Regions from separate parts of the Metabacillus hrfriensis genome, predicted to be linked through region 2. Evidence: a T-box and tRNA genes for the amino acid it is inferred to sense, from the RefSeq annotation. Region 2 holds a T-box; the other holds one or more tRNA genes.
The links. A T-box is a leader RNA that pairs with one kind of tRNA and senses whether it is charged. The one in region 2 lies ahead of thrS (threonine--tRNA ligase), so its partner is inferred to be a tRNA-Thr.
Positions count from the first base shown of each region.

Region 1: it has a tRNA-Thr gene. The T-box ahead of thrS (threonine--tRNA ligase) is inferred to sense a tRNA for this amino acid. The anticodon was not compared.

Region 1 covers NZ_CP126116.1:4,043,954-4,059,375, reverse strand. The annotation lists rRNA gene QLQ22_RS20255 (23S ribosomal RNA) at 1-2,294, shown strand, start outside; rRNA gene rrf (5S ribosomal RNA) at 2,424-2,539, shown strand; tRNA gene QLQ22_RS20245 (tRNA-Val) at 2,561-2,636, shown strand; tRNA gene QLQ22_RS20240 (tRNA-Thr) at 2,703-2,778, shown strand; tRNA gene QLQ22_RS20235 (tRNA-Lys) at 2,815-2,890, shown strand; tRNA gene QLQ22_RS20230 (tRNA-Leu) at 2,904-2,984, shown strand; tRNA gene QLQ22_RS20225 (tRNA-Gly) at 2,994-3,065, shown strand; tRNA gene QLQ22_RS20220 (tRNA-Leu) at 3,075-3,163, shown strand; tRNA gene QLQ22_RS20215 (tRNA-Arg) at 3,178-3,254, shown strand; tRNA gene QLQ22_RS20210 (tRNA-Pro) at 3,260-3,336, shown strand; tRNA gene QLQ22_RS20205 (tRNA-Ala) at 3,354-3,429, shown strand; tRNA gene QLQ22_RS20200 (tRNA-Met) at 3,461-3,537, shown strand; tRNA gene QLQ22_RS20195 (tRNA-Ile) at 3,545-3,621, shown strand; tRNA gene QLQ22_RS20190 (tRNA-Ser) at 3,638-3,730, shown strand; tRNA gene QLQ22_RS20185 (tRNA-Met) at 3,819-3,895, shown strand; tRNA gene QLQ22_RS20180 (tRNA-Asp) at 3,899-3,974, shown strand; tRNA gene QLQ22_RS20175 (tRNA-Phe) at 4,033-4,108, shown strand; tRNA gene QLQ22_RS20170 (tRNA-His) at 4,149-4,224, shown strand; tRNA gene QLQ22_RS20165 (tRNA-Gly) at 4,241-4,314, shown strand; tRNA gene QLQ22_RS20160 (tRNA-Ile) at 4,319-4,395, shown strand; tRNA gene QLQ22_RS20155 (tRNA-Asn) at 4,430-4,504, shown strand; tRNA gene QLQ22_RS20150 (tRNA-Ser) at 4,510-4,600, shown strand; tRNA gene QLQ22_RS20145 (tRNA-Glu) at 4,615-4,686, shown strand; gene glgB (1,4-alpha-glucan branching enzyme) at 5,501-7,432, shown strand; gene QLQ22_RS20135 (glucose-1-phosphate adenylyltransferase) at 7,386-8,531, shown strand; gene QLQ22_RS20130 (GlgC family sugar phosphate nucleotidyltransferase) at 8,613-9,641, shown strand; gene glgA (glycogen synthase GlgA) at 9,638-11,089, shown strand; gene QLQ22_RS20120 (glycogen/starch/alpha-glucan phosphorylase) at 11,079-13,484, shown strand; gene QLQ22_RS20115 (TIGR00266 family protein) at 13,655-14,449, opposite strand; gene QLQ22_RS20110 (SRPBCC family protein) at 14,558-15,010, shown strand; gene QLQ22_RS20105 (TraR/DksA C4-type zinc finger protein) at 15,163-15,422, opposite strand, start outside.
Region 2 covers NZ_CP126116.1:3,226,668-3,242,089, reverse strand. The annotation lists gene QLQ22_RS15850 (alpha/beta fold hydrolase) at 1-381, shown strand, start outside; gene QLQ22_RS15845 (hypothetical protein) at 464-1,084, shown strand; gene QLQ22_RS15840 (HD domain-containing protein) at 1,241-2,239, opposite strand; T-box leader at 2,438-2,647, shown strand; T-box leader at 2,679-2,891, shown strand; T-box leader at 2,923-3,134, shown strand; gene thrS (threonine--tRNA ligase) at 3,180-5,045, shown strand; gene QLQ22_RS15830 (superoxide dismutase family protein) at 5,177-5,803, shown strand; gene QLQ22_RS15825 (divergent PAP2 family protein) at 6,124-6,600, opposite strand; gene QLQ22_RS15820 (hypothetical protein) at 7,082-7,852, opposite strand; gene QLQ22_RS15815 (MFS transporter) at 8,215-9,438, shown strand; gene QLQ22_RS15810 (GNAT family N-acetyltransferase) at 9,522-10,004, shown strand; gene QLQ22_RS15805 (hypothetical protein) at 10,137-10,286, shown strand; gene QLQ22_RS15800 (DUF3967 domain-containing protein) at 10,283-10,486, shown strand; gene QLQ22_RS25180 (ABC transporter permease) at 10,554-11,759, shown strand; gene QLQ22_RS15795 (FadR/GntR family transcriptional regulator) at 12,385-13,065, shown strand; gene QLQ22_RS15790 (MFS transporter) at 13,100-14,413, shown strand; gene QLQ22_RS15785 (ornithine cyclodeaminase family protein) at 14,448-15,422, shown strand, end outside.

The DNA.
Region 1 (15,422 bases), 820 kb from region 2:
CCGTGCAAGGTTAAGTTGATGAGACGGAGCCGCAGCGAAAGCGAGTCTGAATAGGGCGTTTTAGTACGTGGTCGTAGACCCGAAACCAGGTGATCTACCCATGTCCAGGGTGAAGTTCAGGTAACACTGAATGGAGGCCCGAACCCACGCACGTTGAAAAGTGCGGGGATGAGGTGTGGGTAGCGGAGAAATTCCAATCGAACCTGGAGATAGCTGGTTCTCTCCGAAATAGCTTTAGGGCTAGCCTCAAGTATGAGAGTCTTGGAGGTAGAGCACTGATTGGACTAGGGGCCCTCATCGGGTTACCGAATTCAGTCAAACTCCGAATGCCAAAGACTTGCTCCTTGGGAGTCAGACTGCGAGTGATAAGATCCGTAGTCAAGAGGGAAACAGCCCAGACCACCAGCTAAGGTCCCAAAGTATACGTTAAGTGGAAAAGGATGTGGAGTTGCTTAGACAACCAGGATGTTGGCTTAGAAGCAGCCACCATTTAAAGAGTGCGTAATAGCTCACTGGTCGAGTGACTCTGCGCCGAAAATGTACCGGGGCTAAACGTATCACCGAAGCTGTGGACTGTTCTTACGAACAGTGGTAGGAGAGCGTTCTAAGGGCGTTGAAGCTAGACCGTAAGGACTGGTGGAGCGCTTAGAAGTGAGAATGCCGGTATGAGTAGCGAAAGAGGGGTGAGAATCCCCTCCACCGAATGCCTAAGGTTTCCTGAGGAAGGCTCGTCCGCTCAGGGTTAGTCGGGACCTAAGCCGAGGCCGAAAGGCGTAGGCGATGGACAACAGGTTGATATTCCTGTACCACCTCCTCACCATTTGAGCAATGGGGGGACGCAGGAGGATAGGGCAAGCGCGCTGTTGGATATGCGCGTCCAAGCAGTTAGGCTGAGAAGTAGGCAAATCCGCTTCTCATATAAGGCTGAGCTGTGATGGCGAGGGAAATTTAGTACCGAAGTTCCTGATTCCACACTGCCAAGAAAAGCCTCTAGCGAGGTGAGAGGTGCCCGTACCGCAAACCGACACAGGTAGGCGAGGAGAGAATCCTAAGGTGAGCGAGAGAACTCTCGTTAAGGAACTCGGCAAAATGACCCCGTAACTTCGGGAGAAGGGGTGCTTTTTAGGGTTCATAGCCCTGAAAAGCCGCAGTGAATAGGCCCAGGCGACTGTTTAGCAAAAACACAGGTCTCTGCGAAGCCGCAAGGCGAAGTATAGGGGCTGACGCCTGCCCGGTGCTGGAAGGTTAAGAGGAGAGGTTAGCGCAAGCGAAGCTTTGAATTGAAGCCCCAGTAAACGGCGGCCGTAACTATAACGGTCCTAAGGTAGCGAAATTCCTTGTCGGGTAAGTTCCGACCCGCACGAAAGGCGTAACGATCTGGGCACTGTCTCAACGAGAGACTCGGTGAAATTATAGTACCTGTGAAGATGCAGGTTACCCGCGACAGGACGGAAAGACCCCGTGGAGCTTTACTGTAGCCTGATATTGAATTTTGGTACAGCTTGTACAGGATAGGTAGGAGCCTTGGAAGCCGGAGCGCCAGCTTCGGTGGAGGCATTGGTGGGATACTACCCTTGCTGTATTGAAATTCTAACCCACAGCCCTGATCGGGCTGGGAGACAGTGTCAGGTGGGCAGTTTGACTGGGGCGGTCGCCTCCTAAAATGTAACGGAGGCGCCCAAAGGTTCCCTCAGAATGGTTGGAAATCATTCGCAGAGTGTAAAGGCACAAGGGAGCTTGACTGCGAGACCTACAAGTCGAGCAGGGACGAAAGTCGGGCTTAGTGATCCGGTGGTTCCGCATGGAAGGGCCATCGCTCAACGGATAAAAGCTACCCCGGGGATAACAGGCTTATCTCCCCCAAGAGTCCACATCGACGGGGAGGTTTGGCACCTCGATGTCGGCTCATCGCATCCTGGGGCTGTAGTCGGTCCCAAGGGTTGGGCTGTTCGCCCATTAAAGCGGTACGCGAGCTGGGTTCAGAACGTCGTGAGACAGTTCGGTCCCTATCCGTCGTGGGCGCAGGAAATTTGAGAGGAGCTGTCCTTAGTACGAGAGGACCGGGATGGACGCACCGCTGGTGTACCAGTTGTCTTGCCAAAGGCATCGCTGGGTAGCTATGTGCGGAAGGGATAAGTGCTGAAAGCATCTAAGCATGAAGCCCCCCTCAAGATGAGATTTCCCATCACGCAAGTGAGTAAGAACCCTGAAAGATGATCAGGTTGATAGGTCTGAGGTGGAAGCGCGGTGACGTGTGGAGCTGACAGATACTAATCGTTCGAGGACTTAACCACAGTCTAATAAAGTGTAAAACCTGAGTGAAACTTGTTATCATACGTTATTTAGTTTTGAAAGAATAACTTCTTTCGAAAAAAAAGCTTGAAATCTTCGGATTTCATAGTATAATAATTTTTGTCACTATGTCTGGTGATGATGGCAAAGAGGTCACACCCGTTCCCATGCCGAACACGGAAGTTAAGCTCTTTAGCGCCGATGGTAGTTGGGGGTTTCCCCCTGTGAGAGTAGGACGTTGCCAGGCTAATGACAAAAGTATTCAAGCGGAGGATTAGCTCAGCTGGGAGAGCATCTGCCTTACAAGCAGAGGGTCGGCGGTTCGAGCCCGTCATCCTCCACCATTTATTCTTGTTGTTAACATGCTGCAAAAGATCAGCAAAAAAAGTATTGCTTACCTTACTTTAAATGCCGGTGTAGCTCAATTGGTAGAGCAACTGACTTGTAATCAGTAGGTTGGGGGTTCAAGTCCTCTTGCCGGCACCATTCGGTCTTAAACTGAATCAAGATATGATTTAATACGTGCCATTAGCTCAGTCGGTAGAGCATCTGACTTTTAATCAGAGGGTCGAAGGTTCGAGTCCTTCATGGCACACCATTTTCCTTAATATGCGGGTGTGGCGGAATTGGCAGACGCGCTAGACTTAGGATCTAGTGTCATTGACGTGGGGGTTCGAGTCCCTTCACCCGCATCATATTTTGCGGAAGTAGTTCAGTGGTAGAACACCACCTTGCCAAGGTGGGGGTCGCGGGTTCGAATCCCGTCTTCCGCTCTTACTTGCGCCGGGGTGGCGGAACTGGCAGACGCACAGGACTTAAAATCCTGCGGTAGGTGACTACCGTACCGGTTCGATTCCGGTCCTCGGCACCACTTGTTTCATAAATGCGCCCGTAGCTCAATTGGATAGAGCGTTTGACTACGGATCAAAAGGTTATGGGTTCGACTCCTATCGGGCGCGCCATATAACGGGAAGTAGCTCAGCTTGGTAGAGCACTTGGTTTGGGACCAAGGGGTCGCAGGTTCGAATCCTGTCTTCCCGACCATTTTCAACTTTTAATTAGGGGCCTTAGCTCAGCTGGGAGAGCGCCTGCCTTGCACGCAGGAGGTCAGCGGTTCGATCCCGCTAGGCTCCACCAATTATATAGAATTAATTGACTTTGTTCCTGGGGCGGTGTAGCTCAGCTGGCTAGAGCGTACGGTTCATACCCGTGAGGTCGTGGGTTCGACTCCCTCCGCCGCTACCAAAAAAAAGGACCTTTAGCTCAGTTGGTTAGAGCAGACGGCTCATAACCGTCCGGTCGTAGGTTCGAGTCCTACAAGGTCCACCATTCTATTTAGTCTTTCGGAGGTATACCCAAGTCCGGCTGAAGGGATCGGTCTTGAAAACCGACAGGGGAGTCAAATCCCGCGGGGGTTCGAATCCCTCTACCTCCTCCATTATTATTTTAAACAGTGAAATATCTTACTTCAGCAAACCGGTTAATATACAGCATAATCGGATGAGAAAGAACTTGATTATTATTATCGCGGGGTGGAGCAGTCTGGTAGCTCGTCGGGCTCATAACCCGAAGGTCGCAGGTTCAAATCCTGTCCCCGCAACCAAATGGTCCCGTGGTGTAGCGGTTAACATGCCTGCCTGTCACGCAGGAGATCGCCGGTTCGATCCCGGTCGGGACCGCCATTTTTACTAGATTTACGCAGTATTAGTAAAATGCGGTGAAGATTTAATTAATACAAATGGCTTGGTAGCTCAGTCGGTAGAGCAAAGGACTGAAAATCCTTGTGTCGGCGGTTCGATTCCGTCCCAAGCCACCATTTACCTTAATGATGTAAATGTTAAAAAAATATAATTGTGGCGGTTGTGGCGAAGTGGTTAACGCACCAGATTGTGGCTCTGGCATTCGTGGGTTCGATTCCCATCAGTCGCCCCATTTTTATATTCATATTGCGGGTGTAGTTTAATGGTAAAACTCTAGCCTTCCAAGCTAATGTCGTGGGTTCGATTCCCATCACCCGCTCCATAATGGGCCTATAGCTCAGCTGGTTAGAGCGCACGCCTGATAAGCGTGAGGTCGATGGTTCGAGTCCATTTAGGCCCACCATTTATGTTTTGGTAAAATAAGGTTTCAATATTATTCCGCAGTAGCTCAGTGGTAGAGCTATCGGCTGTTAACCGATCGGTCGTAGGTTCGAGTCCTACCTGCGGAGCCATATCTGGGGAAGTACTCAAGTGGCTGAAGAGGCGCCCCTGCTAAGGGTGTAGGTCGCGTAAGCGGCGCGAGGGTTCAAATCCCTCCTTCTCCGCCAGAAAGCCTGTTTTTGGCCCGTTGGTCAAGCGGTTAAGACACCGCCCTTTCACGGCGGTAACACGGGTTCGAATCCCGTACGGGTCATACTTAAAAGAGTGCTGCACATAGTGCAGCGCTTTTTTGTTGATTTTTATTGCTGAAACTTAGATTGTAAGATTGTAAATCGGTCAAGTCTACTATAGATTTTTTAAGTAATAGTCTTCGCTGGTTATGATTCAAACTGTATCCGTCGTACCTGCTAACCGAAATGATTTTCCTGCTCGCAGATTGCCCTTCCAACTATCAAAAGTAGTGTTCTAGTTCGCCAGACTAATTCCACTTATTAAAAACAACTCAATATCATTCTGAAAACTCGTATAAAAATTCTGCTCATCAAACCTTCAGGACAGGTCATATAAAAAATGATTCACTTTCTATCCCCGGCCTAAAAAATATATTTTCAACAAATAATATAAATTTTTATAAAAATATCGAGACAGAAGGTTTCATTAATCACAAACAGAGGTATAAGTAATGGTAATAAAGAAAACAAAAGTGAAGAATAAAAAGATTTCGACAATTCTTACTCATTTTGTCGAATTAACTGTTTTTGTGATATAACTTTCTCGAATTATACTATCGGAATGTCATGTTAGAAATTCCTGTATTTTCTTACACATAATGAATTATTTAGTATATTTGACTGATGTTTTTTCGCCAAATTCTTCTATTATCCTTATTTCTTTCGTTTCTTTATTCGACATTTTTTTATAAGTCATTTTAAAAGAATAATTTTTTGAAAAATGAATAATGATTCATGACATATCATGTCAATAAGTAGAAGCGCTTACAAAAAAGGAAATCCTTCCTTCTGATTGAATTAAGAATTAAGATAACTTTATAGAAAGGGTGATTAGGAATGAATCTTGCTACGCCAACTGATTTTGAGGTTCATCTTTTCCATGAGGGAAATTTGTTTAAAGCTCATGAATTATTTGGTGCTCACAGCAGCGTACGGAACGGTGTTTGCGGTACTGTGTTTACTGTTTGGGCTCCTCATGCGCTTGAGGTGCGGGTTGCAGGTGATTTTAATCACTGGGACGGCTCGAATCACAAGCTTGAAAGAGTGAATGATCAAGGTATCTGGTCTGCTTTTATTCAGGATATAAAAGAGGGCGACCTTTATAAATACGAGATTATTACACAGAAAAATGAGAAAATTCTAAAATCTGATCCATATGCTTTTTATGCTGAGGTAAAACCTAATACCGCTTCGATTGTTTATGATCTGGCAGGATATGAATGGAACGATCAGAAGTGGCAGAAGAAGAAGCGTCAAAAGGAAATTTATAACCGTCCGATGTATATTTACGAGCTTAATCTTTGTTCTTGGAAAAAGAAAGAGGACGGCAGCCTTTATACATATTTGGAGCTAGCGGATATATTGATTCCGTATGTTCTCGATCATGGATTTACTCACATTGAGCTTTTGCCTATTATTGAACATCCTTATGACCGTTCATGGGGATATCAGGGAACAGGATATTATGCGGCTACAAGCCGGTACGGAACTCCTCATGAACTAATGAAATTCATAGATCTTTGTCATCAGAATAATCTTGGCGTCATCATGGACTGGGTGCCTGGCCATTTCTGCAAGGATGCTCATGGGCTTTATTATTTCGACGGGGAACCGACATTTGAATATAAGAGATATGAAGACCGGGAGAATGAGGTTTGGGGTACGGCTAACTTCGATTTAGGAAAGCCTGAGGTTCAGAGCTTCTTAATCTCAAATGCTCTTTTCTGGCTTGAAAAGTATCATATTGATGGATTCAGAGTGGATGCAGTAGCTAATATGCTGTACTGGCAGAATACAGAAGAGCCTCACGAGAACCCATTTGCCGTGAACTTTTTGAGAAAGCTGAATGAAAATGTATTTGCGTATGATCCTGGTGTTTTAATGATCGCAGAGGACTCAACAGACTATCCTTTAGTGACATCACCTACCTCTGATGGAGGGCTTGGGTTTAACTATAAATGGAACATGGGCTGGATGAACGATATCCTCAAGTACATGGAAGCTCCGCCTGAACAGCGGAAGCACCTGCATCACAAGGTATCATTCTCTTTGATCTATGCCTTTACTGAGAATTTTATCCTTCCGCTTTCACATGATGAAGTAGTTCATGGAAAACGTTCGCTGCTGAATAAAATGCCGGGTGATTATTGGCAGAAGTTTGCTCAATATCGTCTGCTGCTCGGGTATATGATGACTCATCCAGGCAAAAAGCTGCTGTTTATGGGCGGGGAGTTTGCCCAGTTTGATGAGTGGAAGGATCTTGAGCAGCTTGATTGGGTGCTTGATGATTTTGACATGCATCAAAAGGCAAGAAGCTATTTCAAGGAACTGCTGGCTGTTTATAAGAGACAGCGCCCTCTGTATGAGCAGGACCACTCTCATGAAGGCTTTGAATGGATTGATGTGAATAATTCCGAGCAAAGTATATTTTCCTTTATCAGAAGAGGCCTAAAGCCTAATGAGCAGCTTGTTGTAGTCTGCAACTTCAGACCGCAAACCTACCACGATTATAAAGTGGGGGTGCCGGCTGATACAAAATACATTGAAATCATGAACAGCGACGACACTGTATTTGGAGGATCAGGCCAGGTTAATAAGAAAGATCTTAAAGCACAAGAAGGCATGCAGCATAATCAGCCTTATCACATATCAATGACCATTCCGCCTTATGGAATATCCATTTTACGCGCAGTTAAAAAACGAGAGGAGACAATCAACCATGGTGAAAAAAAAGTGCGTCGCAATGTTATTGGCAGGAGGAAAGGGTAGTCGTTTAAGTTCGTTAACGCAAAACCTTGCAAAACCCGCAGTTCCATTTGGCGGAAAGTACCGCATTATCGACTTTACATTAAGCAATTGCTGCAATTCAGGTGTAGATACCGTTGGGGTGCTTACACAATATCAGCCGCTTGTCCTGAATTCTTATATCGGGATCGGCAGTGCATGGGACCTGGACCGCAAAAATGGAGGAGTTACAGTGCTCCCTCCATATGCAGAATCATCAGAGGTTAAATGGTACAAAGGAACGGCAAGTGCCATCTATCAAAACATGAACTACTTAAAGCAGTATGATCCTGAGTATGTCCTGATTTTATCTGGTGATCACATCTATAAAATGGATTATTCGGAAATGCTTGATTACCATGTTGAAAAAGATGCAGACGTATCGATCTCTGTTAAAGAAGTCCCATGGGAAGAAGCAAGCCGCTTTGGCATTTTAAATACAGATGCAAATTTAGAAGTGGTCGAATTTGATGAGAAGCCTCAAAATCCTAAGAATAACCTTGCATCAATGGGTATTTATATTTTCAAATGGTCGATATTAAAAGACTTTCTGGAGATGGATGAACGGAATCCATATTCAAGTCATGACTTTGGCAAAGACGTATTGCCTTTGCTGCTTGATGAAAAGAAAAAACTTGTGGCTTATCCATTTAAAGGCTATTGGAAAGATGTCGGAACGGTTAAAAGTCTTTGGGAAGCCAATATGGATCTCTTAAATGAAGAGCCAGAACTTGATTTGTTTGATAATAACTGGCGGATATATTCTGTGAACCCGAATCAGCCGCCTCAATATTTATCAGAGGGTGCAGAAGTAACGGAATCTTTGGTGAATGAAGGATGCGTGGTTTATGGAACCATTCTCCATTCGGTTTTATTCCAGGGTGTAACAGTAGGGCAGCATTCGTTCCTGAAAAACACGGTTGTCATGCCGGATGCGGTCATTGGCAATAATGTATATATTGAAAATGCGATTGTTCCATCAGGTTTAGTAGTCCCGGATGGCATGGTGATTCGCTCGGATAAAGATATTGAAGAAGTCATTTTAGTAACGGAAGAGCTAGTAGAGCAAACGGCAGGAGCATAACCGATAAGTTCGATGTGCAAACAGCAGAGAAACCCTATTTATTTCCGATGAAAATAAACTAATGCGAGAGGTGGAACAGCTATGAATCAAAGGATGCTGGGAATTATTGATGCAACAACGTATACAAATGCCATCGAGGACTTAACGGTGAATCGGTCGATGGCTGCTATTCCGTTTGCGGGGCGTTACAGATTAATTGATTTTGTTTTATCTAATATGGTGAATTCAGATATTGAAAGTGTAGCTATTTTTCCAAAATACCAATATCGTTCCCTGATGGATCATTTAGGGTCAGGCAAGCAATGGGATCTTAATAGAAAGCGCGATGGGCTGTTCTTTTTCCCGTCTCCGCATTTAAATGATCAGTATAATGAATTCGGATCCATTCGCCAGCTGTCAGATCACATTGACTATTTCTTGAGGAGCAAACAGGAATACGCGGTGATCACAAACAGCTATACAGTCTGCAACATTGATTTCAAAGATGTTCTCTCGAAACATGTGAAAATGGGCTGCGATATTACGGAAGTCCGCAAAGACGGCGAATCTCTGCATATGTATGTGATGTCGACAAAATTATTACTGAATCTTATCCATGATAATAATCAGACGGGTTATAAAACCATTGCACAAGTAATCATGGAGAATACTCATAAAATGATGATTTGTGATTATGAGTTTGATGGATACGTTGCCATTATTGATTCAATTGAAAGCTATTATCGCCACAGCTTAGATATGCTTAAGCCGGAAGTGTGGCAGCAGTTATTTATTAAAAACCGTCCGATCTTAACCAAGGTGAAGGATGAGCCGCCTGCCAGACACGGACAGAATGCTGTTGTGAAAAATTCAATGATCGCAAACGGCAGCATAATTGAAGGGTATGTAGAAAATAGTATTATTTTCAGAGCTGTTCATATCGGAAAAGGAACAGTCATAAAAAATGGTATTATTATGCAAAAATCTCAGGTGGGAGAAAACTGCGTGCTTGAGAATGTAGTTCTTGATAAAGATGTAAAAGTAGGCAGCGGCATCGAATTAAAAGGATCTGCTGATCTGCCGATCGTACTTAGAAAAGGAACAGTACAAGGAGCGCTGATGAAATCGTGAAGGTATTATTTGTTGTATCGGAATGTGTCCCTTTTGTAAAATCAGGGGGTCTGGCGGATGTTGCAGGGGCGCTGCCCAAGGAATTAAAGCGTCTTGGAACAGATATTCGAGTGATTTTACCTAAATACGGTCAAATTCCGGAGCGGTTCCGGTCAAAAATGAAAAAAATCAAAGATATTGTTGTTCCTGTCGGATGGAGAAGACAATATTGCGGAATTGAACAGCTGGAATTTGAAGGAGTCACGTATTATTTCATCGATCACGAATACTATTTTAAGCGTGACTCTTTATATGGCCACTTTGATGATGGGGAGCGTTTCTCTTTTTTCTCCAGAGCAGTTCTGGATTCGATTAAAGCAGTCGATTTCCAGCCTGATGTGATTCATTGTCATGATTGGCATACAGGCATGGTGCCATTCCTATTAAAAGAAGAGTACGCTTCTCAATCGTTTTATGAAAATATGAAAGCGGTTTTTACGATTCATAACCTGCAATTTCAGGGTATTTTCCCAAGAGATATTCTGCATGATTTACTTGGTCTTGATGACCGGTATTTTAATGCAGATCAGCTTGAATTCCATGGCTTTGTGAACTTTATGAAAGCTGCTCTTGTGGCTTCAGATCTGATTACGACAGTAAGCCCTACCTACAAGAATGAGATTCAGACACCATACTTCGGTGAGCGTCTTGATGGGCTGCTGAGAGTGAAAGAAGCATCCCTTGTAGGGATATTAAATGGAATTGATGATGTAATTTATAATCCTGGGGACGATCCGTACATAGCGTTTCCGTATAATGAAAACTCTGTCAAAAACAAAGCAAAGAATAAAAAAGAGCTTCAGAAGATGTTTGGCCTTCCGGAAAAAGAGGATACGCCTCTTCTTACAATGGTCACTCGTTTAACGCAGCAAAAGGGCCTTGATTTGGTCGAGCGCGTCCTGCATGAAATGCTTCAATCAGATATGCAGATTATTATCCTTGGAACCGGAGAGAAAAAGTTCGAAGATTTCTTCAGGCACATGGAATGGCTGTTTCCGGATAAGTGCAAAGCATACATCGGATTTGATGAGCCGCTTGCACACCGCATCTATGCGGGCTCGGATTTCTTTTTAATGCCTTCTCAGTTTGAACCATGCGGTCTTGGCCAGCTGATCGCTCTTCGCTACGGATCAATTCCGATTGTAAGAGAAACAGGCGGCCTGAATGATACTGTAACATCCTACCGCGATGATACAGGCGAGGGGAACGGTTTTACGTTCACCAACTTCAATGCTCACGATATGAAGAACACAGTTAATCGCGCATGCACTATTTATAAAAATAAAACCATTTGGAACAGCCTTGTCAAAACAGCGATGAAAGAAGACTACAGTTGGGCGCAGTCAGCGTTTAAATACAACCAGCTTTATGCTGATTTAATGACTAGGAGTGGGAGTCATGTTCTCTAACAAAAATGAATTTAAAGACAGTTTTCTAAAGCGCTTGGAAATGAGTTATGGAAAAAAATTTGCTGAATCAACAAAACGTGATCAATACCAAACGCTTGGAAATATGGTAAGAGAACATATCAGCAGCAATTGGATCACAACAAACGAATGGAACCGGGCAAGCAACAACAAGCAAGTTTATTATTTATCGATTGAGTTTTTGCTTGGGAGACTGCTCGGACAAAATCTTTTAAATTTGGGCATTCGCGACGTTGTACTTGAAGGATTTGCTGATCTTGGCATCAACCTTGAAGAGATTGAAGAAAGTGAAGCAGATGCAGGTCTTGGCAATGGCGGTTTAGGCCGCCTTGCTGCTTGTTTTCTAGATTCGCTTGCTTCATTAAATTTGCCGGGACATGGTCTTGGCATCAGGTATAAACATGGTCTTTTTGATCAGAAGATTGTGGATGGCTATCAAGTGGAGTTGCCTGAGCAATGGTTAAGGCACGGAAATGTATGGGAAGTCCGTAAGCCGGATCAGGCGATGGAGATTCCGTTTTGGGGAAAAGTTGAACATGTATACGAAGATGGGAAGCTTGACTTCCGCCATGTTCATTCTGAAAATATTATAGCTGTACCATATGATATGCCTGTGATTGGATATGAAACGAGCACAGTTAATACGCTGAGGCTTTGGAACGCTGAGCCTGCTCCAAATCCGCCTCACCGTGATGTACTTGCTTATAAACGTGAAACAGAGGCAGTATCAGAGTTTTTATATCCGGATGACACGCATGACGAAGGAAAGATTCTCAGACTTAAGCAGCAATATTTCCTTGTCTCTGCAAGCTTGCAGTCCATTGTCCGGTCATACCTTAAAAAGAATGATACCCTGCATGAATTCCACAAGCATGTTGCCATCCATGTAAACGATACTCATCCCGTTCTTGCCATCCCGGAGCTGATGAGAATTTTACTTGATGAAGAGCATATGGAATGGGAAGAAGCTTGGAATATTACGATTAATACGATATCTTATACGAATCATACGACATTATCTGAAGCGCTTGAAAAATGGCCGCTGCATATCTTTAAGCCGCTGCTCCCAAGAATCTATATGATTGTAGAGGAATTAAACGAAAGATTCTGCAAAGAGCTGTGGAATCGTTTCCCTGGAGATTGGAAGCGTATTGAAAATATGGCAATTATCGCTCACGGCGTCGTGAAAATGGCCCATTTAGCGATTGTCGGAAGCCACAGCGTCAATGGTGTCGCAAAGATCCATTCTGATATTCTGAAAAACCGTGAAATGAAATTATTTCATCAAATCTATCCTCAAAAGTTCAATAACAAAACCAATGGAATCACTCACCGCAGATGGCTGCTTAAAGCCAATCCAGAATTGACAAATCTCATTACCGAAACAATTGGGACCGACTGGATTAAAAACCCGCACCTCATGATTGAGCTAAAACGTCATATCTATAATCCACATTTAAAAGAAGAATTTGCAGCCGTTAAACGAAAAAGAAAAGCGATTCTTGCAGACATTATCGAAAAGAAAACGGGAATTTCCGTCGATAAACATTCGATTTTTGATGTTCAAGTTAAGCGTCTTCATGCATATAAACGACAGCTGTTAAATGTGCTGCATATCATGTATCTTTATAACAGGCTGAAAGAGGATTCAAACTTTACAATCTATCCAAGAACGTTTATATTTGGAGCCAAGGCATCTCCAGGCTACTATTATGCGAAAAAAATCATTAAACTAATTAACTCGCTTGCAGATAAAGTGAACAGCGATCCTAAGGTTTCGCAGATGATGAAAGTCATTTTCATGGAAAATTACCGGGTTTCGCTGGCAGAGCATATCTTCCCGGCGACAGATGTCAGTGAACAAATCTCAACTGCCAGTAAAGAGGCATCTGGAACAGGAAACATGAAATTTATGATGAACGGTGCGCTCACAATGGGAACTTTGGACGGAGCGAACATTGAAATTTTAGAAGAAGTCGGAAAAGAGAACATCTTCACTTTTGGTTTAAAGGCCGATGAGGTTCTGAATTATTATGAAAATGGCGGGTATCGCTCATCTGAGTATTATCATCATGATCTGCGGATCAGACAAGTGGTCGATCAGCTCACAAACGGATTCTTCCCTGATACAGAAGATGAGTTTGAAGCAATTAAAGACTCTCTGCTTTATGAAAATGATCAATATTTTGTTTTACGTGACTTTGCATCCTATGTTGATGCCCAGGAACAGCTTGAAAAAGCTTACAAAAACCAAGATAAGTGGCTTGAAAAAGCACTTCTTAATATTGCTCACTCAGGCTATTTCTCAAGTGACCGGACGATTCATGAGTATGCTGATGGCATTTGGGATATCCAGCCGATTCCTGTTATTCATTAAGTCTTTGAAAACCCGCCTGGTTGAGCGGGTTTTCTGCTGTTTAAGTTTTATTAAGGATTTGCTAATATGTCCTCTGATTTCGAAAAAAATCAAGATTTTCGATGTACAAGCTTTAGATAATGGCATTGAAAGTAAGTTTGAAAAAAACGAACTTTCATGCGTCTGCCGAATTATCGATTATCTCCATCAAGCAATCGGCCAAGTCCGCCCAGAATACTGCCTTCTCCTGAAGCGTTTCCGCCTGTGCTTGGAGCATTGGCGAATATGCGGTCAGCAAGACGGCTGAAGGGGAGTGATTGTACCCATACTGTCCCAGGACCTTGCACAGTTGCAAAAAATAATCCTTCACCGCCGAAGAAGGCCGTTTTGACTTTCCCGACATATTCAATGTTGTAGTTAACGTCCCTCGTCATCGCGACAAGGCAGCCTGTATCAATTTTCAGGCGCTCCCCAGGTGCAAGCTGCCGCTTATGTATCGTACCTCCAGCATGCAAAAAAGCGAGTCCGTCTCCTTCTAGTTTTTGCATAATGAATCCCTCACCGCCAAAAAAACCGGTTCCTAACTTTTTCTGAAAATCAATTCCGACAGACACACCTTTAGCAGCACAGAGGAAGGCGTCTTTTTGACAAACGACTTTTCCCTGCATTTCATTTAAGTCGACAGGAATGATTTTGCCTGGATAGGGCGCTGCAAATGAAACTTGCTTTTTGCCTCCAGCTTTATTTGTAAAGACCGTCATAAATAAACTTTCTCCAGTAATAACACGCTTACCGGCACCTACTAAACGGCTCATCAAGCCCTTTTGCTCTGATCCGTCACCAAAGATGGTTTCCATATCAATGCCGTCATCCATCATCATCATACCTCCGGCCTCGGCTACTACACTTTCACTTGGATCGAGCTCAATTTCAACAAACTGCATGTCATCCCCATAAATCTTGTAATCAATTTCATGTGCGTTCAAAAAGGTCACCTCTTTACTTTTTTTTGTAAACATTCGTCATAAAGAAAGAAAACCCTTCTGTTTTCCATTTATAATGAAAGAAGTTCGTCATATAAAGGGGATAAGTATATGCCTGTCATTAGAAATACAATTAGTATTAAAGCGCCAATCGAAGTCTGCTTTGACCTCGCACGGAATGTAGAGATCCATCCGAAAACGACTAAAAAAACAAAAGAGAAGGCGGTTGGCGGTGTAACCACCGGGCTTCTTGAAGAAGGTGATACCGTTGAATGGGAAGCCTTGCACTTCGGTATAAAGCAAAGACTGTCTTCCAAAATAACAGAGATGAACAGGCCTTATGAATTTAAAGATATGATGGTTAAAGGAGCATTTAAGTCTTTTATTCATACCCATACTTTCGTTGCTTCAGGAAATGAAACAGTGATGATTGATCACTTTGACTATCTGTCTCCATTAGGATTTTTGGGCAAAGCCGCCGATTTTTTATTTCTAGAGAGATATATGCAAAAATTTCTCTCAGACCGGGCGGGGGAACTTAAAAAAATCGCAGAAACAAATTAAAACAGAGTTCCGTTGCGGAAACTCTGTTTAAGATTATTGGAAAGCATAAAATAATTTAAGTCCAGCTTCTAACATTTGATCAGAACCGATTCGCAAAAAATATCTTTTCTGCCGGATTCTTGTTTTAGTAGCTTAACAATGAGCTTTCGCTTTTATTCCTCACTATATGGTTCTTTTTCTGATGCAGGAAGATCACCGAAAGGAGTCATCAGTCCTTCTTCATCGAGTGTATGTTCATACTGTCTATGCTGTATGTTTGGATACACTGTTACGTTCTTTCCTTCAATATCTGTAGCGGCGAAATTTTCATAATCCTCTACATACCCTGTGGGGTCATCGTTCTCCATATATACGTCGTTGTATGAATCAACAGGATATTCCATGTCAGAAGGAGTTTCAGAGTTGCCGAAGC
Region 2 (15,422 bases):
GTAAACAAATTGATAGACCAAACCTATAAGGACCGTCCGGAAATGCTATCTGGTTTTGGTCAAATCTTTTTTTCAAAGTATCTTACTGACAGCTTTAAAAACTGGTTCCAGGATCTTGGTCTTGAAGGTTCAGGCCATGGCACAGCTCTGACTGCTGTATCACTCCGGGATGAGGATCTTCGTTTGGATTTAGGAAAGATAAACGTACCCGCCGCTATTTTCCACGGAATGAAAGACCAGATATGCCCGTTTATTTTTGCGAAGCTTATGAATGAGGGGATAAAAGATTCAGAGATTATTCCCTTTAAGTACAGCGGACACGGTCTGTTTTATGATGAGCTTGAGAAATTCAATCGAGAGCTTGTAAGGTTTTTAGAATAGGAGCTGCATCATTTTGCACATTGATTCCTTCCTCTTTAATAAGTATCATAAGGTTAGAGTACATAAAGAGGGGGCACTATTTTTGAAACAGCACGTACTATTTTATTCAGTTGTTTTTTTGTTATGTTTTCTGCTCGGATTTATACAGGCTCCATTCTATTTGATTGCATTGCTGCTGATCATCTCGATGAGCTGGTATATGTATGTCCAAATCAGTCCGATTCTGTTTTCAAAGGATGTTCATAAATCTGAAAAATTCATCCTGAAGCATCAGAAAAACCCGATGTATCATTTTTATTATGCTATTGCCAATAACTTGGACGATGAGGCAGAAGCGGCACTGGCTAAATTTAATGCCAAATACAAAAACTCTCACCGGCAGGCACTAATGAATACAACATTTGCACTCTATCGAAACGATGTATCCGAAGCTAAAAAACATGCCGTTTCTATCAAACCGCCTGTTTACCGAACCTATTATGAGGCCTTAATCGCAGTTAAATCCAGACAATATGAAGGTGCGAAAAGACTGGCAGAGCAGCTGCCTAAAGGCTGGATGAAAGAAAGCATTCTTTCAGAAGTTTCTCATAAACAAGGAAACAAAACTTCTGCTAAAAAACATGCGGAAAATGCTTATGAACAAACAAGGGGCTTGCAGAGATACTTGATTTATAAGAATAACGAAACTTTTTTTGCATCTTAGTGCATCAATCATAGGATTGGTGTTTTTTTGTTTCATTTTAATGCTGAAAAGCATTTGTGGCGGCTATCAAACTCGCTGAAATCATGTTCCAACTATCTGAAATCTATTTAATGATCTCATTTCTTTTAGACCCAGCTATTGGAAATTGACTTTTAACTATCTGATTATTACCTTTTTTTCATCTGATACAATTCTAACAAACGATCCTTCTGCTGCTTTTTTTAAGATTTTTTTTCCTGTTGCTCTGACATTTTGTGATAGGACGGATGAATTTGAAAGGATGCCTTCATGCAGCACTTCTGGATCAATAATCCTTATTTTTGTTTTGCGATGTAAATCCCAGGAGCAGGGATCTTCTTTAACAATCACCCCTGGGTGAATTTTTCTAATGATAGACAGGATTTCTTGATCCTCAGAAGAGCGAAGAATATCCATTACCTCATCGTCTGTTCGAAGCAGATCGTCAAGGTTTATGACCTGTTTCATTAAGGAGGCCTTTAATGCTTTTACTAAAAGATCATAGCCATAGATATTTAATGGATGCATAAAAAAATCAATGACTTCTTTGTAATAGGTTTCTGTAAACCATTCTGCTGCTTCAATGTTATGAAGAATCATTTTTCCGTCTTTTACAGATAAATTCTCAAGAAACAGCCTAACCTCAAGTGGAGTGATTTGACCATATGCGCTCATGTCGCGAAGCGTATAATCTACACGGTCTGCACATAAGTTAGGAGCTGGCTGTTCAAGAATGGTCCATACTGAATCATCGAGGACGATTTCTTTATAATCATAGCCATATTTATTGAGAATATTTGGTATGTCAGATCCCTCAATAACAGTTTTAACTATTTTTTCGTGGTAATCTTCTTCATCATTTTCAATGACAAAATCAATAACATGTGAAAAAGCAGTGTGGGAAATATCGTGAAGCAGCCCGGCAATTTGTTCTTTTAAAGAACCGCCAAGTTTTTTTATTAATAGCATGACACCAATGGAATGTTCGTATCGGGTCACGTTCCAATTTGGATTTACCAGATAGCTTGCACCGCCCTGATGAATGCCTTTTAACCTTTGCAGCGGTTTACTTCTTATTATTTCTTCCAGAATGCCGTCTACTTTAAACTCTCCATAGATTCTGTCAGTAATAATCATCGTCTCAGCTCCTTTGCTTCTCTAATAGATTATCATAGAGGGCTGCTTCATTCCGAAAGAGTTTTTTAAAGAAGAGAGACATTTGAATTTTTCCGCAAAGATTTCCCGCCAAAGTAGGAACACAAAAAAATCCGATGAATATTGTAAAATAATAGTTGAATTATAATGGAATGTATTGTAAACTCAAAAATAATTATTTGAAAAGTGATGAAAAGGACATGAGTCATTTAAACGGTTTTCAGAGAGGGAAGGATTGCTGAGAGCTTCCTAACGCAGAAAATGAACTTACCGCCTTGATACTGCACGGAGGAAATGCCGTGCCGCAGTTGCTGCGTTAAAGCACTGGAGCCATTCTTTTTTAGAATGGAAAGCTGGGTGGAACCACGGGTAAACGCACTCGTCCCTATTTTAGGGATGAGTGCGTTTTTTTAATTTCATAAAAGAAGTACAGATAAGGACATGAGTCATTTTGCCGGTTTACAGAGAGGGAAGGAAAGCTGAGAACTTCCTAATGCAGGAAAAATGAACTTACCGCCTTGGAACTGCATGGAGGAAATACCGTGCCGCAGACGCTGCGTTAAAGCACTGGAGCCATTCTTTTTTTAGAATGGAAAGCTGGGTGGAACCACGGGTATACGCACTCGTCCCTATTTTAGGGATGAGTGCGTTTTTTTAATTTCATAAAAGAAGTACAGATAAGGACATGAGTCATTTTGCCGGTTTACAGAGAGGGAAGGAAAGCTGAGAACTTCCTAATGCGGAAAAATGAACTTACCGCCTTGGAACTGCACGGAGGAAATGCCGTGCCGCAGACGCTGCGTTATGGCGCTGGAGCCATTCTTTTTTTAGAATGGAAAGCTGGGTGGAACCACGGGTAAACGCACTCGTCCCTATTTTAGGGATGAGTGCGTTTTTTATATTATAAAAGGAGTGTTTAAACATGGAGAATAAAATTTTGTTGAATGATTTGGCCAATTCCCATCAAGAAAATAAGAAAGTAATAGGAGGGAAGGTAAATGGAAAGGTCTTAAGTCTACATGACATTGTGGATGATATCTCAGAAGTTGAGCTTATTACAAGTGAATCTGATGAACGTCATATTTTCTTGAATCATACTTGTTCATATGTTCTTGCCCAGGCGGTAAAGAGATTGTATAAAGGGGCGATTTTGGGAAGCAGCTCTTATGAGGACAGCGGGTTTTACTATGAGTTTCAGCTGCCTCACAGCATCAGGGAAGAAGAACTGCCGATGATCGAACAGGAAATGCTGAAAATAATGAACGAACAGCAGGAACTTGAACAGCTGAAACTGCCATATGAAAAAGCCGAAGCTGTTCTTTCTAAACAAGGTGAGGCACTGAAACTTGAGCTTATCCATGAACAAAGGGAACGTAACCTAATTCCCATTAGTAAGCATGGAGAATTTATTGATTTATGCAGCGGGCCTCATTTGCCTTCATTAAAATTTATTAAAGCATTTAAGTTAAATGCTGTTTCCGGTTCCTACTGGAAGGGAGATAAAGATAATATCGTCATGCAGAGGATTTCAGGAATTGCCTTTTCAAGTAAAAAAGAATTAGCACTCCATTTAAAAGAGCTTGAGGAACTAAAAAAGCGGGATCACCGCAAGATTGGAAAAGAAATGGAGCTGTTCATGTTTTCAGAAGAGGCTCCTGGTATGCCATTCTTTTTGCCAAACGGCCAATTAATGAGAAATGAGCTGCAGAATTTTCTTCGAGAGGTTCAAGGGGAAGCAGGCTATCGTGAGGTGCAGACTCCATTAATGATGAATGAAAAGCTGTGGAGGCAGTCAGGGCACTGGGATCATTATCATGAAAATATGTATTTTTCGGATGTGGATGAAGCGAAGTTTGCTTTAAAGCCTATGAATTGTCCGGGGCACATGATGATTTTTAAAAACCAGCTATATTCATACCGGGACCTTCCCGTCAGACTTGCAGAATTCGGGCAGGTTCACCGGCACGAATACAGCGGAGCGCTGAATGGGCTGCTCCGAGTCCGCACTTTCTGTCAGGATGATGCCCACTTGTTTGTCCGGCCAGATCAGATTGAAGATGAGATTAAAAGTGTGCTTCTACAGATAGACAAGGTGTATCGTACTTTCGGCTTTGATTATTCTGTTGAACTATCTACTAGGCCCCTGAACTCAATGGGTTCTGATAAGCTTTGGGAGAAGGCCGAACAATCACTGAAACAAGTGCTTGAAGATTTAAGCCTTCCTTATCAATTAAATGCAGGTGATGGAGCCTTTTACGGTCCGAAAATCGATTTTCATATAAAAGATGCAATGAAAAGAAGCCATCAGTGTGCAACAGTGCAGCTCGATTTTCAAATGCCTGAGAAATTTAATCTAAGCTACATCGATGAAAAAAATGAAAAGCAAAGGCCTGTTGTCATTCACAGGGCAATATCAGGCTCTCTAGACAGATTTCTTGGAATCTTGATTGAGCATTTTGACGGCAGCTTCCCATTATGGCTTGCACCTGTTCAAGCTGCGATAGTCCCGGTGGCTGAAGTTCATCTTGACTCAGCCGAAAAGCTGAAAAATCAACTGGAACAATGCGGGCTTAGAGTATGCATAGACAGGAGCAGCGAAAAACTGAATTATAAAATTCGCAAGGCACAAAAAAGCAGAGTTCCCTATATGGTTGTAATTGGAGATCAGGAAATTGAAAAAAATGTTGTGAATGTAAGAGTACATGGCGGGAAGAGCTCAGAAGCAATGGACGTTGCACGGTTTAAAAACATGCTTTTAGAAAAAATAGCTAAGCGGGAGCTAGGGTAAAGAGTTTTATATCAGGTAAAAGGAAGAAGAACTAAAGGATCATCTTCTTTTCAGACTATTCTCTCATCTTTGGCGGATATTGTTTACCTTCCCATTTAAGTGGAACAGAGATAGTAAGGAGGAGTGAGAGAATGTCAAAAATAAGGTTGAAATGGATGCTGCCATTTTTTGCAATGGTGATGACAATCGGATGTTCAGACGGGACTATGGAGGATACTGAAAAAACAAACATGGAAGAAGCTGCAAAAACAGCTAATGAAGAGCTGAAATCTGGCGCAATTGCTGAAGTAAAGAATACGGAAAATAAAAATGTCGGCACGGTTGCGTTCACTGAGCATGACAATCAAATGATTATTGAAGCAAAAATGGAAGGGCTCGAGCCTGGATATCACGGTTTCCACATTCATGAAAAGGGTGTTTGCGAGCCTGATGCAGAAGGAGGTCCATTTACAACAGCTGAAGGTCACTTTAATCCTGATGAAAGCACCCACTCTGAGCATGCCGGGGATATGCCTTCTTTATTTGTAAATGAAGACGGCAAAGCAGAATTTTCAGCAGCATTTGACAGGGTAACTATGGATCAGTTAATGGAGCAGGAAAAAGCCATTATTGTTCATGCAAATCCGGATAACGCTGCAAATATTCCTGACCGGTATCAATCAGAAGGAAAACCTGGTCCAGATGAAGAAACGATGAAAACAGGTGATGCAGGTGACAGGCAGGCTTGCGGTGTTATAAAAAGTGTGGACGAAAGCTAAAGAGAACTTGATTGAATTTTTGATGAGAGCGATCACTAAGATTCGGCTCTCTTTTTTTGTTATGAAATTTTTATGCAGAAGAAATCACAGTAAAATAAAAATAAATAATTTAGGAGTGTAAAACTAATTCCTGTCATTCTGACGATTATTCTAATAATCATGCTTATTTAATCGGTCTTCATCATTATTAAAAAGAAGAAGAGAATTTATAATCGTTATTGAAATCGATTTTGCACTTTAAAATAATGCTAATGCGTTCTAACTATTTATTTCAGCAAAAAAAGACACCAATATCATTGTCAATGGTGTCTTTTTCTTAATTAAGCATCTTCAAGCTTGGCGCTTGCCAGTCCAAGCAAAACACCTAAAACAGCTCCGCCTACTACCTCTAAAGGCTGATGGCCAAGAACTTCTTTTAATTCTTCGGTTCGTTTAATATGTCCTAGACCAGGAAGCTGCTCCGAAATAACAGCCATTTCGCCGTCAATATCGTTTATCAGCTTGGCAATTTCGCCTGTGTGGCGTCTGATTCCCTGGGCATCATACATCACGATGATTCCAAAGATAACCGCAATCGCTGTTTCAATGGATGTTGTTCCATTTTTAGCGGCAACGTAAGAAGAAAGTGCTGCAACGCCTGCTGAATGCGAGCTTGGCATTCCGCCTGTAGTCATTACCTGTTTGATATCCCATTTTCCTGACAGCCTTTTATAAGTAAATACTTTAAGGCCTTGTGCGATTGCAATTGCACTGATAGCTGTAATGATCCCTCTGTTCATCTTCTTTTGCTTCTTCATTGTTTGGGTTTCACCTCATTATTAATAGTAAGTTCGCTGTATGTATTGCCAGTACACTGATGTAGCATAAATACCCCTCGCGGCTTATTCTAAACGTTATTATTTTCTAAATCGTGATAATTATTTAAGCTGAGGGTTGTAATAAAATTTTAAAACACGCAGTGTATAAAGGGCATGAAGGGAAAATAGGATTTGCTGAGCAAGGATTTAAATGAAGGAGGTTACCAAATGCAAGGGCTGCAATCTGCCATTGAAATTAGCAAAGCCTGTACGCCGGTCGCTTGAAGGTGCCGGATGTTTATACTGGAACAGATTGATCTCTAGCAGCTGCATGGCATGGGGCCGAAAGTAATAAGGCAGCTTAAGGAAGCATTGGATGCAAAAGGTTTTTCTTTTGCAGAATCAGATTCGGTCGATAAAAGATGAAGATCGGTTGAGAAGCTGTAACCAAATCAAAAAGCACACCGGAATCGGTGTGCTTCTACTTTTTCACAATTTTAGAGGGATTGTTGATTTTATAAGGGACTGATACATCTAGGAGAAATGCTTCGTCTTCGACATCTTTCCCTTTAGGAAGACTCTTCTTTACGATTTTTCCGTTAAAATCGAGGTCGTCTCCAGGAGACAATTCAAACTTTTTCAGTGTTTTGCTGTGTGAACACCAGGCAAGTCCGACTTCTATCGGTTCATCTCCATCAATCCGCAAATCTTCAATTACAACCACTTCATCATTTTCTTCATTAAAATGGTTCCAGCTAAGGGCAAATTGCTTCACTTTGCCTGTAAAATGAACTTTGTCATCAGGCAGAACAAGCTTGGCCGTTTTTTCTTTTTTCTCCTTAGCAGGCTTGCCAGGAGCTTTTGTCTCTACTGCAGGTTCCGCCGGTTTGACAGGAGCTTCAGCTTTAGGTTCCGCTTTTTCAGCTTCAGGCTCCTGTTTCAATTCTTTTCCGAAATTTGAGGACTGCATTTCTTTTAAATAAGCAGGGTGGATACAAGAAAGATTGCCGTCCTGAAATTCAATGATGATTGTATGATTAGAGGAGGTGTCACCAAATGTTTGATACCCTTTTATAGTCACAAGCCTCTGATGGGTTCGGTCTTTATACCAGTACTCTTTTTTTGCTCTCAGGCCCCATTCTTTCACTTTATCTTCGTAATGGGCTTCATCAGCAAAAAATTCATACTCTCCAGCCGGAGGAATATAATTCGTTAAGTTGGCATCTTCAATATGAGGCAAAATGACTGCCATGCTCTCACGTCCTTTCCCTTCTATTGTACAGGCTGGCTTAAAGGAAAAAAAGCGAATGGCATCATGTGGCTGAAATAAAAATAGAAAAAGAAATAGAGGGGTGGATGGATGCCCAGGATCAGAACATCTGAAGAGGAGTGGCAATAGGGTTCTATGGGTCTTGCAGGTTAGAGACCGCAATTTTATTCGTGAATTTTATGAGGAGTTTAAAGGGTAGTTTCAAAAATTGGAAAAAACTGCTCTGAAGGAATTGAACATATTCTCTGCAAATAGATTTTGGTTAATATTCACAATTAATAGACTTTTTGGCTGATCAAAATGGTATCATTGACTAGAAATAATACTTTAAGCAAGGTGATAAAATGGGGAATTGGAAAAATCCTTTTCTGCTTATTTCCGGGATCGGCATATCCTATTTGGGCAGCTGGATTTATTTAATTGCGATTAATCTCTCTGTTTTGAATCTGACAGGGTCTGCGGCTGCAGTCGCCGGTCTCTATATGATCCGGCCTCTTGCTGTTCTTGTAACAAATACTTGGTCAGGAAGTGTGATAGACCGAGTGAACAAGCGGAAATTAATGATTGCGGTGGATATCATTAGAGGGGTGTTCGTGTTTAGTATTCCTTTTTTATCCTCATTATGGACAATTTATCTCATTGTGTTTTTTATTAATATCGCTGGGTCCTTTTTTGGACCAAGCTCTTCTGTATACATAACGAAACTGATTCCTTCTGATAAGAGAAAACGTTTTAACTCTATCATGAGTATGACAAGTTCAGGAGCATTTTTAACAGGTCCCGCCATTGCGGGGTTTCTGATCATGTATGCTGGAACGGATGTGTGCATTTTCATTAATGCGTTCACATTTATTGCATGTGCATTTTTCATTTTTCTGCTTCCAAATGTAGATGGAAAGCTTGAACAGGCAAGAGATCCAATCAAAGTTAAAACTTTAATTGCTGATTGGAACGCGGTTATTCAATTTGGAAAGGGTGCTGTATTTTTTATAACAGTCTATCTATTATTTCAAACAGCCATGCTCATCGGATTTGCCCTTGATTCTCAAGAGGCTACATTCATAAAACAGCATCTGAATCTCACAGACAAAGATTATGGACTCATCGTGAGTCTAACGGGTCTTGGTTCACTTGCAGGGGCGGGAGCTGCTGCACTAGCGGCAAATAAACTAAAGCTCAACTTTTATATTGGGGCAGGAATGCTGCTGACATCAGTCGGTTATTTGTTTTTTTACAGTTCATACAGCTTTTTAACGGCAACACTCTCATTTATCTTTTTAGGTTTCTTCATGGCATTTGCCAACACAGGGTATGCGACTTTTTTTCAAAACAATGTGCCAGTTGAGATTATGGGACGCTTCGGAAGTGTTGCGGAGATGATCCAGGGGATTATTCAAATAGTTTTAACGCTGATTCTTGGATTAACAGCAGAATGGTTCACGCTTCAGCTTGTGTGCCAGATTTTTTCAGCCATTAGTGTTTTGTTTGCTGCCATTCTTTTTATTACTGTGATAATCCCTTCTAAAAAACATTTCTTCAAAGAAACAACTGATATAATTTCAGGTTGAAATCATGAATTCGATTTTTTGTTCAAACGATGGCGATTCTTTTATAAAGGCGCCTTTTTCGCGAGGAAAGAAAGGTGATAAATTTGAAACTCCGATATGTATCCTCAAAAGATTTCTATCTCATTTCTCCTTTGCTAGATGAGTGGTGGGGAGGAAGAAAGATGACATATATGCTTCCCAAGCTGTTTTTTGATCATTTTCAAGATACTAGTTTAATCATGGAGAAGAACGGACAAATCATCGGCTTTTTAATTGGATTTCTGTCTCAAACAAAGCAAAGAGAAGCATATATCCACTTTGTCGGCGTCCATCCGCTTTTTAGAAAAAACAAGGCAGGACAGCAGCTTTACAATGAGTTTTTCAAATTAGTCATGCAGCATGGATGCCAGACTGTGCGCTGTATCACATCTCCCGTAAATACAGGTTCTATCCAGTTTCACAAGAAGATGGGGTTTGAAATTGAAAATGGAGACAAGATCGTAAATGGTGTACATGTAACCGCAAATTACGACGGGGAAAACAAGGATCGTGTTCTGTTTGTTAAAAGATTAGGTTTGGAGGAGTAAGTATGAGGAAGGGAATCATTCGCCCATTAGTTATTTGTCCTTTTCAAAAAAACAGCCGGATTTTAGTTGCTTAAGGTTTTGACGAAAGCAAGGAGGATTTTTTTTACCGGCCGATCGGCGGAGGTATAGAGTTTGGAGAAAGCAGTTCTGCTGCGCTCGGGAAGAGAAGTTGAAGAGGAAATCGGAGCCGTCATTTCCAATATTTCTTATATAGGAACAATGACGTTCACCAACAAAAAGGCGTTCAAATTGCGGTATCTAAAGAAGAATTACAATCCATGATCGAACAGGCAATAGAAAAGGAACGAGAAGTTATGTTCAAAGCATTTGAAGCCAAAATGAATGATGTTGTGGAAAAGAGAGATAGAATTTTAACCCAACAATTGAATCGATCATTGGAAGAAAGACGATTGGAAATTGCTGCTGCACAAGAAGAAAAAGAAACAAAAAAGCCATGGTGGAACAAACTGTTTTCAAAATGAGGTATAGAGAAGCGTCAATTGCAAAATAAGTGATCTTCCGTATGTTTTTGAGAAGATTCATGAAAGTATGGGTGTATTAATGGATAAAAAAACATTATGGGGTTTAAGGGTTCAGGAATTTTATAGAAAAATGTTCAGGTACTATTCAATAATTGGTGCGAATGTTGTTTATTTTTTTCTGATCATTAGTAGTATCTTTATTTATTATTTTAATTTATTTCTTCAGTGGATACCCTCTCAAATATCTGTTGAAGTAATCTTATCACTATTTATAACCTTCATTTTAAAACAGACAAAAGTCCGTACTTTTGTTAAAAGGGCAGATATAATCTTTTTGTTGCCATTAGAATGGGGATTAAAGCCGTATTTTATTAAATCACTTATATATAGTTTTGTTATTGATGTTATTAAATTGGTAAGTTTCATAACTGTTTTTTTATCCCTATTTTTGCACACAACTAATATAAATCTTCTCTTTCTTTTTTTTATAGTGGGGATTGCTGCTTATAACATTTTAATGAAGTGGACTGAACAATGGTTAAAGAACCATGTACAATTTGTGTTACATAGGCTAAATAGGTTTTTTTCAATATATTTAATGTGTTACTTTTTGTTTAATAATGACTGGATTTTTGAGCTTGTTTTAATGAGTATAAATTTCGTCTATTTAATTTATTTTATAGGAAAAAAAAGAAATCTGAATTGGCAGTGGCTAATAGTTGAAGAAGAAAGTGCATTATTAAGTAACTTTAAATTTATTAATATTTTCATGGATGTCCCTAATCTTAAACGTTCTTTTCGGAAAAGACGTTTACTTACTATGATTCTGAAAAGGTGTATCCCATATAGTCAAAGTAGTACATTCGTATATTTATACTCACACTTGTTTGTAAGATATAATGATTACTTTTATCTTTATTTAAGACTAACTGTAATTGGCATATTTGTTAATTATGCGATGCCAGCAAGTGGTTGGATCTTTAATCTCCTCATTTTATTTATGACTGGATTTCAAGTAATTCCTTTACAAAATGAAATGAAACAAAGTGTATTACTTTATCCTATTTCAAAATCTCAGATAAAAGATTCTTTCTTAAAGTTTGTCTTGGTCATACTATATGCACAATTTTTTATTCTATATTTCGCAATGTTCAGGCATACTTCTACTGCTAACTTATTAAATCTTGTAATTGGAAGTTTATTTGTTTATGTATTCGTATATTTCTTTGTATCAAAGAGAGTCAATGTCTCAGGAAGTGCCTTAAAAGAATAGCGTGGTAAAGATACTTTGTTTAACTAGGTTAACAGGGTTAACCACCTGTTATTAGCGAGAATTGAGAATATCTTTATTTATAACGGCAGTCAGGGGCATGAAATCGTTCAGGTCTGTCATGCCGAAATTACTGACCCATCCTATTATGAGCTGGAATCATTTGAAGGAATAGAAGATAATGGCACAATTTTAAAGCTTTATTGGAAATCTTTAAGTGAGTTTCAGGATGGAAACCTGCGATTAGTTCCTGAAAACCTGCTGGAACTGCTGACACAGAACGGAGAAAACTTAACATGAAATACAAAGGTTCGGCTGCTTACGCTGAAGGGGATTTTTTAAGGAGAGGTAAGCGGAAAGCACATTTTAGATTTAGGCTGCTGAGATGCCGTTCTTGAAATCGAATTGGCGAAGCAGCTGTCTCGTCATAAAAACTTAAGCAGTTAATAAATGACTCCGTTATTGCACTGGGGTCATTTCTTTTTATTCTGATTGATTTTATATGGCTTACGCTATTTTTGTATAGTTAATCTAAAATATTAATAAAAATAAAATTTGCAAAATTTAAATAACTCATTATATAATGACCTATATGATAGGTAGATAGCATATGAAGGGGAGGAGGAAGATGCCTCTAGTTAAAAAACAATTGGTACATGAATTAGCAGCAGAAGAAATTAAAAGGCTGATTCGAAGCAATAAATTTCAAAAGGGCGATAAACTGCCCTCCATGGCCGATCTCGCAGTGAAGTTTGGCGTCAGCCGGACGAGCATTAGAGAGGCACTTCGACAACTTGAGGCTCAACATTTCGTTGAAATTGTGAATGGAAAAGGGATCCTTGTAAAGGATGCAAATGCTCATCAGCTTCAAACCCGTATATTTATTGAAAGTGAGCTGACCTTTTTGCTTCAGTTATGTGAAGTAAGAAGGGGGCTTGAAGGGCAAGCAATAGAACTTGCTGCGAGCAGAGCAACAGAGGAACAGCTGGTCAGAATGGAAACGAATCTTAAAATTTATGAAAGTGTAAAAATTTTAAGCGAAGATTCTGTTCAGGCAGATTTAGATTTTCACCAAACTCTTTATGAAGCTTCACACAATCCTGTCTTATTTAAGATGATTGCCACTGTATACGAATCGTTTAATGAATTTTGGAGAAAAAATGAAAATTCTAATTCCATTTTTGAAGAAACCTATCACTTTCATGAAGACATCTATTTTTACGTAAAAAATAAACAGCCAGAACTTGCCAGATTAGCATTAAACCAAATGATAGATGTCGTAGAATCAAGAGTAAAAGAATTATTTTAAAGGGGATAAAATATAAAACGGAGAGGTGTCAAAAATGGCTCAAAACAAAGGGGATAAAAAAATAGCAACAAAAGCCTTGATAGCCAGTTTAATAGGAAGTTCTATTGAGTGGTATGATTATTTTTTATACGGAACAATTGCTGCACTTATTTTCAGCAAGTTATATTTCCCATCAGGCGATCCGGTTGTCGGATTAATGCTTGCGTACACATCCTTCGCTCTTCCCTTTTTCATTCGACCGTTAGGCGGAGTAATTTTCAGTCACATTGGGGATAAAATTGGCCGGAAAAAGACGCTTGTCATGACACTATCATTAATGGGAGGAGCCACTGTATTAATTGGCTTGCTGCCTACATATGAAGCGATCGGCATATGGGCTCCGATTCTCCTAATCGCTTTGCGCTTAATTCAAGGTCTTGGTATTGGCGGTGAGTGGGGGGGAGCACTATTATTAGCGACAGAGTATGCACCTCCTGAAAAACGGGGATTTTTCGGCAGTATTCCACAAATGGGTGTCACGATCGGCTTGCTGCTTGGAACATTATCGATATCTTTCATGACTCTATTGCCTAATGCACAGTTTGAAGCCTGGGGGTGGCGGGTGCCGTTTATTTTAAGCGCACTGTTAGTATTTATAGGATTATGGATTCGAGGCGGCATAGACGAAACTCCAGCATTCAAGGAAGCAAAAGAATCAGGCAATATTTCTAAAGTGCCTCTTATTGACACGTTCAAATATCATTGGAAAGAAGTTCTTATTGCAGTAGGGGCCAAAGTAGTTGAAACAGCACCATTCTATATTTTTGGAACATTTATTATTTCATATGCTACCGGTACTCTTGGGTTTGAAAGAAGTTCTACATTGAATGCCGTTACAATCGCAACTCTGGTCACAACAATCATGATTCCGTTTATGGGTAAATTATCAGATAAGGTTGGCCGTAAGCCGCTGTATATAGGTGGAACCGTAGCCATGATCCTATTCGCCTTTCCGTACTTTTACTTACTATCATTAGATTCTGTCCTATGGTTAACAGTGGCAACAATCATTGGACTAGGTATTATTTGGGCACCTATTACTGCAGTATTGGGAACGATGTTTTCAGAAATTTTTTCAACAAGTGTCCGCTATACAGGTGTAACAGTTGGGTATCAGCTGGGGGCTGCAATTGCCGGCGGTACAGCTCCACTTATTGCAACGGCATTGCTGAGTGCATATAATAATTCATTTGTTCCCGTTGCTTTGTATATCATCGCTGCGGCAATCATCTCATTAATTGCGGTTTCTTTTACTCGTGAAACTAGACCAATCGATACGGATGGGAAACCCCAAAGCAAGGCCATGTAAAAAATTACGACCTAATAGACCAAGGAGTGAAAAAATGCTGTTATTAAATGAACAGAAGATCACAGAGTTGTACTCCATGGCAGATTGTATAGATGATGTAGAAAAAGCATTCCGTTATGGACGGGAAGGTAAAACAATTGCTCCAATCAGGATGTCTATCCCTCATAAGAAGATGTCAGCAGAAACGCTATATATGCCTTCGTACATTGAATCAGAGGACTACACTGCCGTTAAGATTGTAAGCATTTTTCCTAATAATGCTAAACAAGGGAAAAAAGTGCTCCAAAGCATTATTTTATTAACAGATGCGATTACAGGAGAACACGTAGCGATGATGGATGCCAGTTACTTGACCATACTCAGGACCGGAGCATCAAGCGGAGTTGCCACAAAATATTTAGCACGCGAAAAATCCAGGATTTGTGCTGTTCTGGGCTGCGGTGCTCAATCGCTGGGACAAATTCAAGCTATTATGGCTGTCAGAAATCTGGACGAGATCATCCTTTATAACCGCACGATAGAAAAAGCAGAACAATTAGGTGAAAAACTTCGTGCACTTTATCCCAATTGGAATGGAAACATTGTTTTTAATAGTGATGCAAACAAGGCTGTTGAGAAAGCTGATATCATCATTTGCAGCACCAAATCTACTACCCCGCTGTTTAATGGGAACCTGCTAAAGCCAGGAACTCATATTAACGCGATTGGCTCGTATCAGCCGCATATGCAGGAAGTCGACGTTCACACGCTGAAAAAAAGCGGCAAAATCGTTGTTGATACCATTGAAGGAGCGCTTCATGAAACTGGAGATTTTCTAGTTCCAATGAAAGAGGGATCTTGGAGCCCTCAATCTATTTACGGTGAAATTGGGGAAATCATTTGTGGAGAAAAAGAAGCTCGAATGTACGATGACGAGATTACATTTTATAAGTCCGTTGGGATTGGCTATCTAGATACGATGGTTGCTGTTCAAGTTTTTAAAAAAGCGATTGAAGCTAGTGTGGGTGAA